3 regions of the Paenibacillus sp. EKM301P genome follow, and region 3 is predicted to be linked to each of the others. Evidence: riboswitches for the same ligand, from Rfam matches in the RefSeq annotation. Region 3 holds a riboswitch; each other region holds the start of a gene.
The links. Region 3 has a riboswitch for thiamine pyrophosphate ahead of HFD99_RS16950 (thiamine phosphate synthase). Riboswitches for the same ligand answer to the same signal wherever they lie in the genome.
Positions count from the first base shown of each region.

Region 1: linked by a shared signal. The riboswitch ahead of tenA (thiaminase II) and the one ahead of HFD99_RS16950 (thiamine phosphate synthase) in region 3 are both predicted to bind thiamine pyrophosphate.
Region 2: linked by a shared signal. The riboswitch ahead of HFD99_RS21960 (ABC transporter substrate-binding protein) and the one ahead of HFD99_RS16950 (thiamine phosphate synthase) in region 3 are both predicted to bind thiamine pyrophosphate.

Region 1 covers NZ_JAALFM010000005.1:99,625-102,906, forward strand. The annotation lists gene HFD99_RS14345 (NAD-dependent malic enzyme) at 1-1,464, shown strand, start outside; TPP riboswitch at 1,534-1,636, shown strand; gene tenA (thiaminase II) at 1,769-2,458, shown strand; gene thiM (hydroxyethylthiazole kinase) at 2,484-3,282, shown strand, end outside.
Region 2 covers NZ_JAALFM010000014.1:34,481-37,762, reverse strand. The annotation lists gene HFD99_RS21970 (ABC transporter permease) at 1-65, opposite strand, end outside; gene HFD99_RS21965 (MTH1187 family thiamine-binding protein) at 62-355, opposite strand; gene HFD99_RS21960 (ABC transporter substrate-binding protein) at 774-1,817, opposite strand; TPP riboswitch at 2,013-2,122, opposite strand; gene HFD99_RS21955 (pyridoxamine 5'-phosphate oxidase family protein) at 2,392-2,826, shown strand; gene HFD99_RS21950 (bifunctional 2',3'-cyclic-nucleotide 2'-phosphodiesterase/3'-nucleotidase) at 3,045-3,282, shown strand, end outside.
Region 3 covers NZ_JAALFM010000006.1:297,852-301,133, forward strand. The annotation lists gene thiO (glycine oxidase ThiO) at 1-764, opposite strand, end outside; gene HFD99_RS16950 (thiamine phosphate synthase) at 822-1,415, opposite strand; TPP riboswitch at 1,732-1,840, opposite strand; gene HFD99_RS16955 (ABC-F family ATP-binding cassette domain-containing protein) at 1,926-3,282, opposite strand, start outside.

The DNA.
Region 1 (3,282 bases), on a different contig from region 3:
GTGCTTTACTATCGGCTGCTAACCGACCATTTGAGTGAAATGCTGCCCGTAGTCTACACACCGACTGTAGGAACCGCCATTCAAGAATACAGCCATGAGTACAACCGTCCCGGGGGCGTATATTTATCAATAGATCATCCGAACGGTATCGGACAGGCGTTCTATAATTCCGGATTGCGTAGTGAGGATGTTGACCTTATCGTCGTGACGGATTCAGAAAGTATTTTGGGAATTGGTGACTGGGGTGTCGGGGGAATTAACATTGCTATTGGCAAACTTGCTGTATATACAGCTGCGGCAGGTATTCATCCCGGGCGGGTGCTGCCCATTGTACTGGATGTCGGCACGAATAACGAGAAGCTGCTGAATGATCCGCTATACATCGGAAACCGCCATAAACGAGTTCGCGGAGAAGCCTATCATCAATTTATTGATACCTTTATCAGCAAAACGTTAACACAATTCCCGAAAGCGCTTTTGCATTGGGAGGATGTGGGCAGCGTGAACGCACGCCACATTATAGGGAAATACGGTCAAAACATTCTCACCTTCAATGATGACATCCAGGGCACAGGAGCAGTCACATTAGCTGCGATTGTTTCGGCGGTAGGTGTCACCAAAATTCCGCTACGTGAACAAAAAATACTTGTCTTTGGTCCAGGGGCAGCAGGAATCGGTAACGCCGACCAAATACGGAGCGCTATGATCGAGGACGGGCTTCCTGCAGAAGATTCTTTCAGGTCGTTTTGGGCCTTTGATTATCGCGGGCTATTAACGGACGATATGGAAGATGTACTCGATTATCAGAAACCATATGTGCGTAAAAAGGAAGAAATCAGCTCATGGGCCCGATCGGAAGACGGCAAAATACCGTTGTTGGAGGTCATCCGTCAGGTAAAACCTACAATCTTAATTGGGACTTCCGGTGTAGCGGGTGCCTTTTCTGAAGAGATTATCAAGGAAATGGCAAAGCATGTGGAACGCCCGATCATTATGCCCATGTCCAATCCTACCAATCTGGCTGAAGCGGTACCCGAGGATTTGATACGATGGACTGATGGCAAAGCATTGATTGCTACGGGAAGTCCCTTTGAGCCCGTCACCTATAACGGTACGAAATTTGAAATTGGTCAGGCGAACAATGCCTTTGTTTTCCCGGGACTGGGTCTAGGCGCAATTGTGGTCAAGGCCAAACGAATCACTCCTTCCATGTTTACCGCAGCAGCTGATGCCGTTGCCAACGCCGTAGATTCGAATGAACTTGGCGGCGCACTGCTGCCCCATATTCGAAAATTACGTGATGTTTCGTTTGCGGTTGCGGTTGCGGTAGCAAAGGCCGCAATTCAGGATCAGGTAGCTCAGGCACACCTTCCAAATATTGAGCAAGCCATTCGGGATGCAATGTGGAAACCGGAATATGTGAGGGTCAAAGCCGTGGAAAGTGTAATCCAACACCCTCACTAATCCTTCACTAGGCATAAGCAGTTTGACATAACATAGGAACGAATGTACAGTATTAGTCAAAAGAATAGGAAAGTCCACTAGGGGAGCCATTATGGCTGAGACAAGAATGAATCTTGGACCCTTTGAACCTGATCTAGTTCGTACTAGCGTAGGAAAGTGGAGCCTTCTATATAGGGTTTCAGGCGTTTTTGCGCATTGAACCTATGTTGAAGCCGCTCCAGTTTTCGGGGCGGCTTTTTGGCATTGTTCCGAGAATTGTATCTTACGGGACTTCTTATTCTCCATTTTTGTTGGAGGTGGGGAAATGAGTTTTTCGCAAGAGCTCCGTCAGCAGGCGGATGGCATTTTTCAAGCCATTTATGAGCATCCCTTTGTGAGAGGTATTGCTGAAGGAAATTTAACAAGGGAACAGCTGATTCACTATGTAAAACAAGACTTTGAATATTTGAACGCCTACATGCGGATTTACGGCATCGCAATCTCCAAAAGCACGAGCCGGGAGGATATGGCTGTATTTAACGAACAGATCTCTTTTATTCTCAACAGCGAGGTTCATCCGCATCAAAATTTTTGTGCTATCGCAGGTGTCACCTATGAAGAGATGCAGGGATATCCACTCGCTCCGTCCGCTCATCATTATATCCGCCATATGCTGACCGTCGCACATGAGGGTAGTCTTGGGGAAATCATGGCCGTGCTGCTACCATGTCCATGGACATATCTTGAAATTGGACGCAGGCTAATGGATGAGGTAAGACCAGACGAGTCTCATCCGTTCTATGAGTGGATTTGCTTCTATGGCAACCAAATTGAAGATGTAACCTTCAAATATCGAGAGCGTGTGGATGCTTGGGCGAAAGTCGCCACGGCTGCCGAGCGAGAGCGGATGATTGAGCATTTTATGCTAAGCTGCCAGCTGGAATATATGTTCTGGGATATGGCTTATAAGCAGGAACAATGGCCCGTCCAGATGCGCGCTACGGTCTTGGAATAATCAGTATAGATGAGAGAGGATAAACATGATGAATATATGGGAACAAAGTTATTCGGCGCTCCTGACAAAGGTACAAAACAGCAACCCCCTCGTTCATAATATAACCAATGTGGTGGTCACCAACTTTACAGCCAACGGCCTATATGCACTAGGGGCTTCCCCGGTGATGGCTTATGCACCCGAGGAAGTAGCAGATATGGCCAAAATAGCGGGCGCCGTCGTGTTAAATATCGGTACGCTAAACCGTGAGCTGGTGGATGCCATGATCCTTGCTGGACAATCGGCGAATGCTCACGGTGTTCCAGTTCTGTTAGATCCGGTCGGTGCAGGAGCGACTAGCTTTAGAACCGAGTCAGCACTGCGAATCCTAAACGAGGTTAACATCTCACTAGTACGAGGCAATGCAGCCGAAGTCGCTCATCTGATCGGAGAAGCCCGAGAAATTAAAGGGGTAGATGCAGGCGACAGTGCTGACAGCAGTAATGTCGATCTGGCAGTTCGGGCTGCGCAAACGCTCCATACCATGGTTGTCATCACTGGAAAAGAGGACGTCATCACCGATGGGGTTGAAGTACGATTGATTAGTGGCGGAGACGCGCTGCTTACGAAGGTAACCGGAACAGGCTGCCTGCTGACCTCTGTGTTGGGTGCCTTTGCAGCAGTTGAACCCAACCTGCTGCTCGCAGGCACAGCAGGTTTGGCATTTTACGGTGCAGCAGCTTCTCGAGCCGCAGCGCATACCGCAAAGCTGGGGCCGGGCAGCTTCCAGATTGCCTTTCTCGACGAGCTTGCCAAACTACATACTGGTTCGCTAGAGGGGCAAG
Region 2 (3,282 bases), on a different contig from region 3:
AGGACCGCCACAAGGGGCGGCCATACGCTTTTCCACCAGGATGCGTTCTTGCCTTTCGGATTCATGGGCGATACTTCTCGGTCAGCTTGTTCATGCTGATACCCTGTGGGTTATGTGCAATTTTGATCTGTGAAATGACGCTGGGACTTCCAGCTTCCGTCAAAGCCTCGTGCATTTCTTTAACCACTTTCAGCAACTCGTCGAGCTCGCCCTCCATGGTCGTATCCAATGGATTCACCTGATGTTTGACACCGGAACGCTGGATGACCTCAATCGCCTTGTCTACATAGGGGTAAGAGTCTTCGTTATTAGGTGTTTTAGGGATTACTTGAATGCTGAGCAGTGTATTAGCCATGTGAATTTCACCTGTCCTTTATTGGAGTGTTAGTAAAAAAGATATGGTGGTTTAAGGTGGGGAGACCGCTTCGCTTCTTCAGATTCAAATGAACCGCTCCGCTACCAACCGCCTTAAAAGCAACTTAGTTTTAAAGCTAGGTTGTACAGTATTTTGTACGGTATTTTCTACATAAGCGCACCTGTTTTTGCGCTTAGATACTATGAGACTAGAGAAATAAACCAAGTGGAACGAGAACGAATTGGACGGAATGGTGCTGTACAAGCAAAACGGTCGCTTTTGTCCCCGGATTTCTACCCTGCTGAGGGCTTTATTCGAGAAATCCGGGGGCGGTGGCGATGGGAAGCATCATCCGTCCGCGTAGTGGCGCTTCGTTCACTTCTCTAGTCCAGTCTTATTTAGCGTTTTAACAAAATGATCAACGCTTGGGCAAGAAGTCGTTTGTGAAGGCCTTATCGACTTCCAAAGGTTTGCTGAGCAGCTTGCGTTCATACATCCAATCCGAGTAGTTTTGCCATACCTCTGCTTTTTGTAAACCCCATTGCGTGGCATCGTCCTGATAACGCGGGCTTAGCCATTTTTGGCTAGCAAGTACCAGTTTTTTGTCCAGCTCTGGCACAGCTTTAGTTAAGATATTCGCCGCTTCTTCTGGATGGGCGATAGTGTATTCATAGCCTTGTGCAGTAGCGTCCATGAACGCTTTGACTAGGTCAGGATCGTTTTTTATCGTCTGTTCATTGCTCACAATTACAGGTGTATAGTAATCGAGACTTTTGGAATAATCTTTTACATACAGCATATCCAAGGGCTCGCCTCGAAGCTCGGCCTCAATCCCGGTCCATGCGTAGAAAATCCAGGCAAAGTCAATATCCCGCTTCACGGCTGTAAAATAGTCTGCATTGCCCATATTGACGATTTTCACTTTGCTCACATCACCTTGGTCTGAATCCATGATGGATTTCATGACCGCTTCTTCTACAGGAGAACCCCAGCCGCCGTAGCTTTTACCCTCGAAATCTTTCGGGCTTTTAATTCCGCGGTCTACCGGAGCTGCGAAGCCAGAGGTGTTATGCTGAATCACCGCAGCGATGGATACGAGCGGTACGCCTTGGATACGAGCCTGAGTGACGCCTTCTTGATAGCTGATACCAAAAGGTGCAGCATTCGAAGCAACCATTTGGTCGGCTCCGCCTGAACCTGGTTGAACAATTTGGACATTCAAGCCTGCTTTTTCGTAAAATCCTTTGTCCTTGGCGACATAGAGTCCCGTGTGATTCGTATTGGGTGTCCAGTCGAGCACGACTTTAACATCTTTGAGCCCCTTTGCCGAGGTAGACGTTGAAGTGTCGGCAGCAGGAACCTCCTTTTGAGATGTAGGGGGATTGCCGCCGCAAGCGGTCAGAGTCATAGCCATGAGCCACAGACTGATCAGACCCAGGCTTAACATTTTCATGCGCTTCATCGTTGTGTTCTCTCCTTTTTAATTACCCGTTATCCGTCCAATCAGACAGTTTATATTCCCCATTTTCACAAAAATCACATCTGCCGGAAGCAATCTTTCCAACAACTTTATCTTCAACAAAAAAAGCGTCCCGAGATTCCGGGACGCTTGCGCTTGTATATACCAAAGTAAGGGATGTCCTGTTTTAATAAAAGGCACATCTTGCTTAAGCATTCCTACGCTGGCATTACCCAGATCAGGTTGTAAGGGTCAGTGTCTTGGGACACACTCTCAGCCGGCCGATTCCAGCACCCCTGGCATTGTATGGTTTAATGGGTTCGTTTATTCGGGTTTACTACGACGATTATATGCCTTGAAAGCAGGTCTGTCCAGCCTTGAGGGAGCGCTCACGGTTCATTTGTCGAACGACAGGGTACACTTTTACTGTGAGCTTTGATCTGAAAATGGACATGAATCATTCAGATCTGTTTCGGTCATGTTATTTTCAGAACAGCTACACTGTATGTTTAGGAGAGCTGGTGCCAAGTGGCATAGCCCTATAGAATTCTAATTCGTAAAAAGGAGTTGTTGTACTGTGGGTAAAACGGAGACACTGGATCGCAGTCAGCTGGAACAAGCCATTGTGAAGGCTTTGGATAACAACAAATTTTGCTCGTTAGGTACGGTTGAGGGCGGAAAACCGAAAGTACGCTATATGGCCCTTTTTAACGATGGAATGAACATTCATCTGGCGACGGATCGCAAAACACATAAAGTGGATGAGCTAAAGGACAATCCGAATGCTTATCTGTTGCTGGGCTATGAAGTGGGTGGCACGAAGGAAGTCTTGGAAGTGGAGGCTACCGTCCAGATTACAGCTGATGAGGGGTTACGCAAACAAGTGTGGAATGATTCTCTGAAAAAATGGTTTTCCGGACCAGATGATCCCGATTATGTCATCTTAGACGTCAATCCGACTCGTATTGAGTACGTGGGTCAACAAACGGAGCGCCAGGTGTGGACGAAATAGAAACAATATAAACGAACAAGCCAGTAAATTTCCAACTTTTTCAGGAGATTTATTGGCTTTTTTTATACGCAAAATAATTATTTTTTCATAAATATTTTAAGCAAATGACTACTCTTTTGTCTGGCGTTGGATTAAAATAGGAATGGTGGGTTCAAAGCTTACATATATGTGCAAAAGTATGTATATGAGGCATACACCTTAATGAGGAGGGGTATATTTTGTTATTTCGTAAAAATTGGTTTAAAGGGTTTACAGCAGCAGTTGTAGCTTGTAGCCTACTGGTGTTTTCAGCCGCTCCATCCTGGGCAGCTAGCAATTCTCGCGATAGCGCTACGGTGAATTTGCGGATCATGGAGACAACGGATATTCATGGAGCGCTCATGAATTATGATTATTATTCGGACAAAGAAACCAACGAATATGGCTTGATTAGGACAGCAAGCTTGATCCAACAAG
Region 3 (3,282 bases):
GCATAAATGGTATAATCCAACGGATGGTCCTTCAAGGAGACTGCTACCACTTCACCCTTGACTGGATAAAGAGGATAATCAAATCCAATTTGTACTAGCAATTTCAAGCTGTCCAAGCCTGCGGCAATCACGACCTGATCGCAGGAAAAAAATCCACTATCCGTTCGCACACCGCAAACTCGGCCGTCCTGTATGATCAGTTCCTCGGCATGAGTTCCAGACCATATTGTTGCTCCCAGCACCGCAGCTGCCCCTGCATAAGCACGGCAAAGCTGAACAGGGGCCACTTGTGTCTCCTTTGATCGGTATATAGCCCCAATTACTTGATCTGCCAAGCCCGGAATCCGTCGAGCCAATTCCCTGGCATCCCACCAAATAGGGCTATCATCCTCTCGGATATTCGCAGCATTCCAGCGCCTTTGGCCCTCTGTTTCTGAACGAAAAGGGGTCACAAAACCTTCGGTACGAAAATCCACTGAAATACCCGATAAACGCTCCAAATCACAGACAAGGTCAGGGAATGCATCTCGACTTGCGCGAGCAAATCGTGCCAGCTCAAGGTCTGAGAACTCTTCACTTTCCGCTGCCAGCATTCCCGCCGCTGCTCCTGATGCTCCCTCACCGGGGATACATCGTTCCAGCATAATTGTACTTCGTCCCTCCTTAGCCACATGATAAGCAATGGCACTGCCGATCACACCCCCGCCTATGACCAAGCATTCTGCGTGTCCTATTGCTTTTTTCTCTGTATGTGTCTTTGACATATGTTCCGTGTCTCCTCTCCGGTGAGCATTCTGCTTTCCCTTCGTCTCGTTTTCTTGCTACAGGTCGTGAACTACAAGATCTACCATTCGCCTATATTCCATCGCTGCTGCAACGGGTGACTCTGCTTCCCATATACCAGACATCACCGCAATTCCGCTTGCTCCGGCATGATAGAGCTCTGGAACATGATGAGGTTGTATGCCTCCCAACGCTATCACCGGAATGGCCGACAATCTGCAAATGCGTTCAAGCTGTGCTACACCCCGCGGTACAAGACCGGCCTTACAATAGGTCTCATATACATGACCAAATAGTACATAGTCTGCTCCCCCCTGCTCAGCGGTCTGCACCTCCTCCAAGGAATGTACAGACACTCCACAGCGTGTACCCACTGGAAGCAGACTTTTCGCATCCATCACAGATAACCCATTAGCAGGTAGCTGGACAGCTCTTGCCAAGGTAAGTAAAGCTACGTCCATACGGTCATTTACTACAATTTGCTGCAAAGGAACTTCCTGCTCGATCATGCTACGAGTCAAAGAAAGCAAAGCAGAGGCACCCTTCTGTTTCGAACGTGCGTGTACATAATGAATATAAGGACAAATAGCGGCAGCCACTTTGGGTACATCCACACAGGAGACACTTTCCATCGTAATTACGTGTAATTCGATCTCATTTTCACCTCACTTGGACTAAAAAATATAAAATAATCGTATAAGCTGAACTATATTGTTGCAGCTCCCTATTGGGTAATATCATACGGAGCCAGCCACATGTAACAGCAATAATGAAAGGAGATCATTTGTAAATCCGTCTACGGAAGCTCGAACAAATGAAGATGAACGAAACGCAAAAAGCCACTTCCCAGAGGAAGTGGCTTGACAAACGTTCAAAATCGAACGGACTATTATATCCGTAAACGTATATCGTTCCCTGTGCAAACAAAAGTAAAGAGCTACTACCTTGTTTGTACAGTACTCACTTCCCTACGCTGGCATAACCCAGATCAGGTACAAAGGGTCCGAAATCCATTTATTTCGTCTCAGCCGCATGGGCGGCTCCCCTAGTGTAACTATTTTATTGTATCAGCTAAAGATAGCTTAGCATATTTTCCTAATTCTGCAAACCCCACCTTGTGTTAAATCTGTCAGAACTGGATTTTAGTTAACTTTACTAGACCACTCTTCTACATTCCACGTTTTGGTTACCCAATCCTCGTAAAAGTCCGGTTCGTGGGATACAAGCAATACGGTCCCTTTGTATTCCTTCAAAGCGCGTTTGAGTTCATCCTTTGCTTTGACATCCAAGTGGTTGGTAGGCTCATCAAACAGTACCCAGTTGCTCTCACGCATTAACAGTTTACAAAGGCGGACTTTAGCCTGTTCTCCACCACTAAGCGCAGACAAAGGCCGGGTGATATGCTCATTCTTCAAACCACAGCGCGCCAAATGCGCTCGTACTTCATGCTGATTCAAATGCGGAAATTCATTCCATACATCGTCAATCGGTGTAATTTTCTCCGCCTTTACTTCCTGTTCAAAATAAGCAGGCTGCAAGAAATCCCCTTGATAGGTTTTTCCGCTGATTGGAGGTATTTTCCCAAGAATGGTTTTGAGCAACGTAGACTTACCAACACCATTACAGCCAACAATTGCGATCTTTTCGCCACGTTCGATCGTCATGGACATTTTAGGCAAAAGAGCATGAGTGTAGCCAATTTCAAAATCAATACCCTCAAAAACCGTTTTCCCGCTCGCACGGGCTTCTTTGAACTGAAAGGTTGGCTTTGCAGCTTCTTCAGGCTTATCAATACGTTCGATCCGATCAAGCTGCTTTTCACGGCTTTTTGCACGGCCTGATGTAGATGCGCGCGCTTTATTGCGCTGAATAAAATCTTCCTGTTTCTTAATATATTCCTGCTGCTTCTCATATGCATCAATATGCTGTGCTTTGTTCAGATCCGCCATTTCAAGAAACTTTTCATAGTTAGCTGAATAGCGGGTCATCTTAGCAAATTCAAGATGGTAGATTACATTAACGACTTGGTTCATAAATTCAGTATCATGTGAGATGAGGATAAAAGCATAGGGATAATCCTTCAAATATCGCGTAAGCCATTCTATATGCTCCACATCCAAATAGTTGGTAGGCTCATCCAGCAGCAATACATTCGGCTTTTCCAACAGCAACTTAGCAAGAAGCACCTTTGTCCGTTGCCCACCACTAAGTGCTGCTACATCCCGATCCAGTCCGATGGCAGAGAGACCTAATCCATTCGCCATTTCTTCAACCTTCACATCAATGAGGTAAAAATCCCCCATATCCAATTGCTCTTGAATTTCTCCCATCTGTTCCAGCAAGACTTCCAACTCTTCGGGAGAAGCCTCTCCCATTTTGTCTGTAATTTGCATCATTTCCTTTTCTAGTTCCAACAAAGGAAGAAAAGCGTCTTTTAATACATCACGTACTGTTTTGCCCGGCGTCAGCTTGGTGTGCTGATCCAGATAGCCATAACGT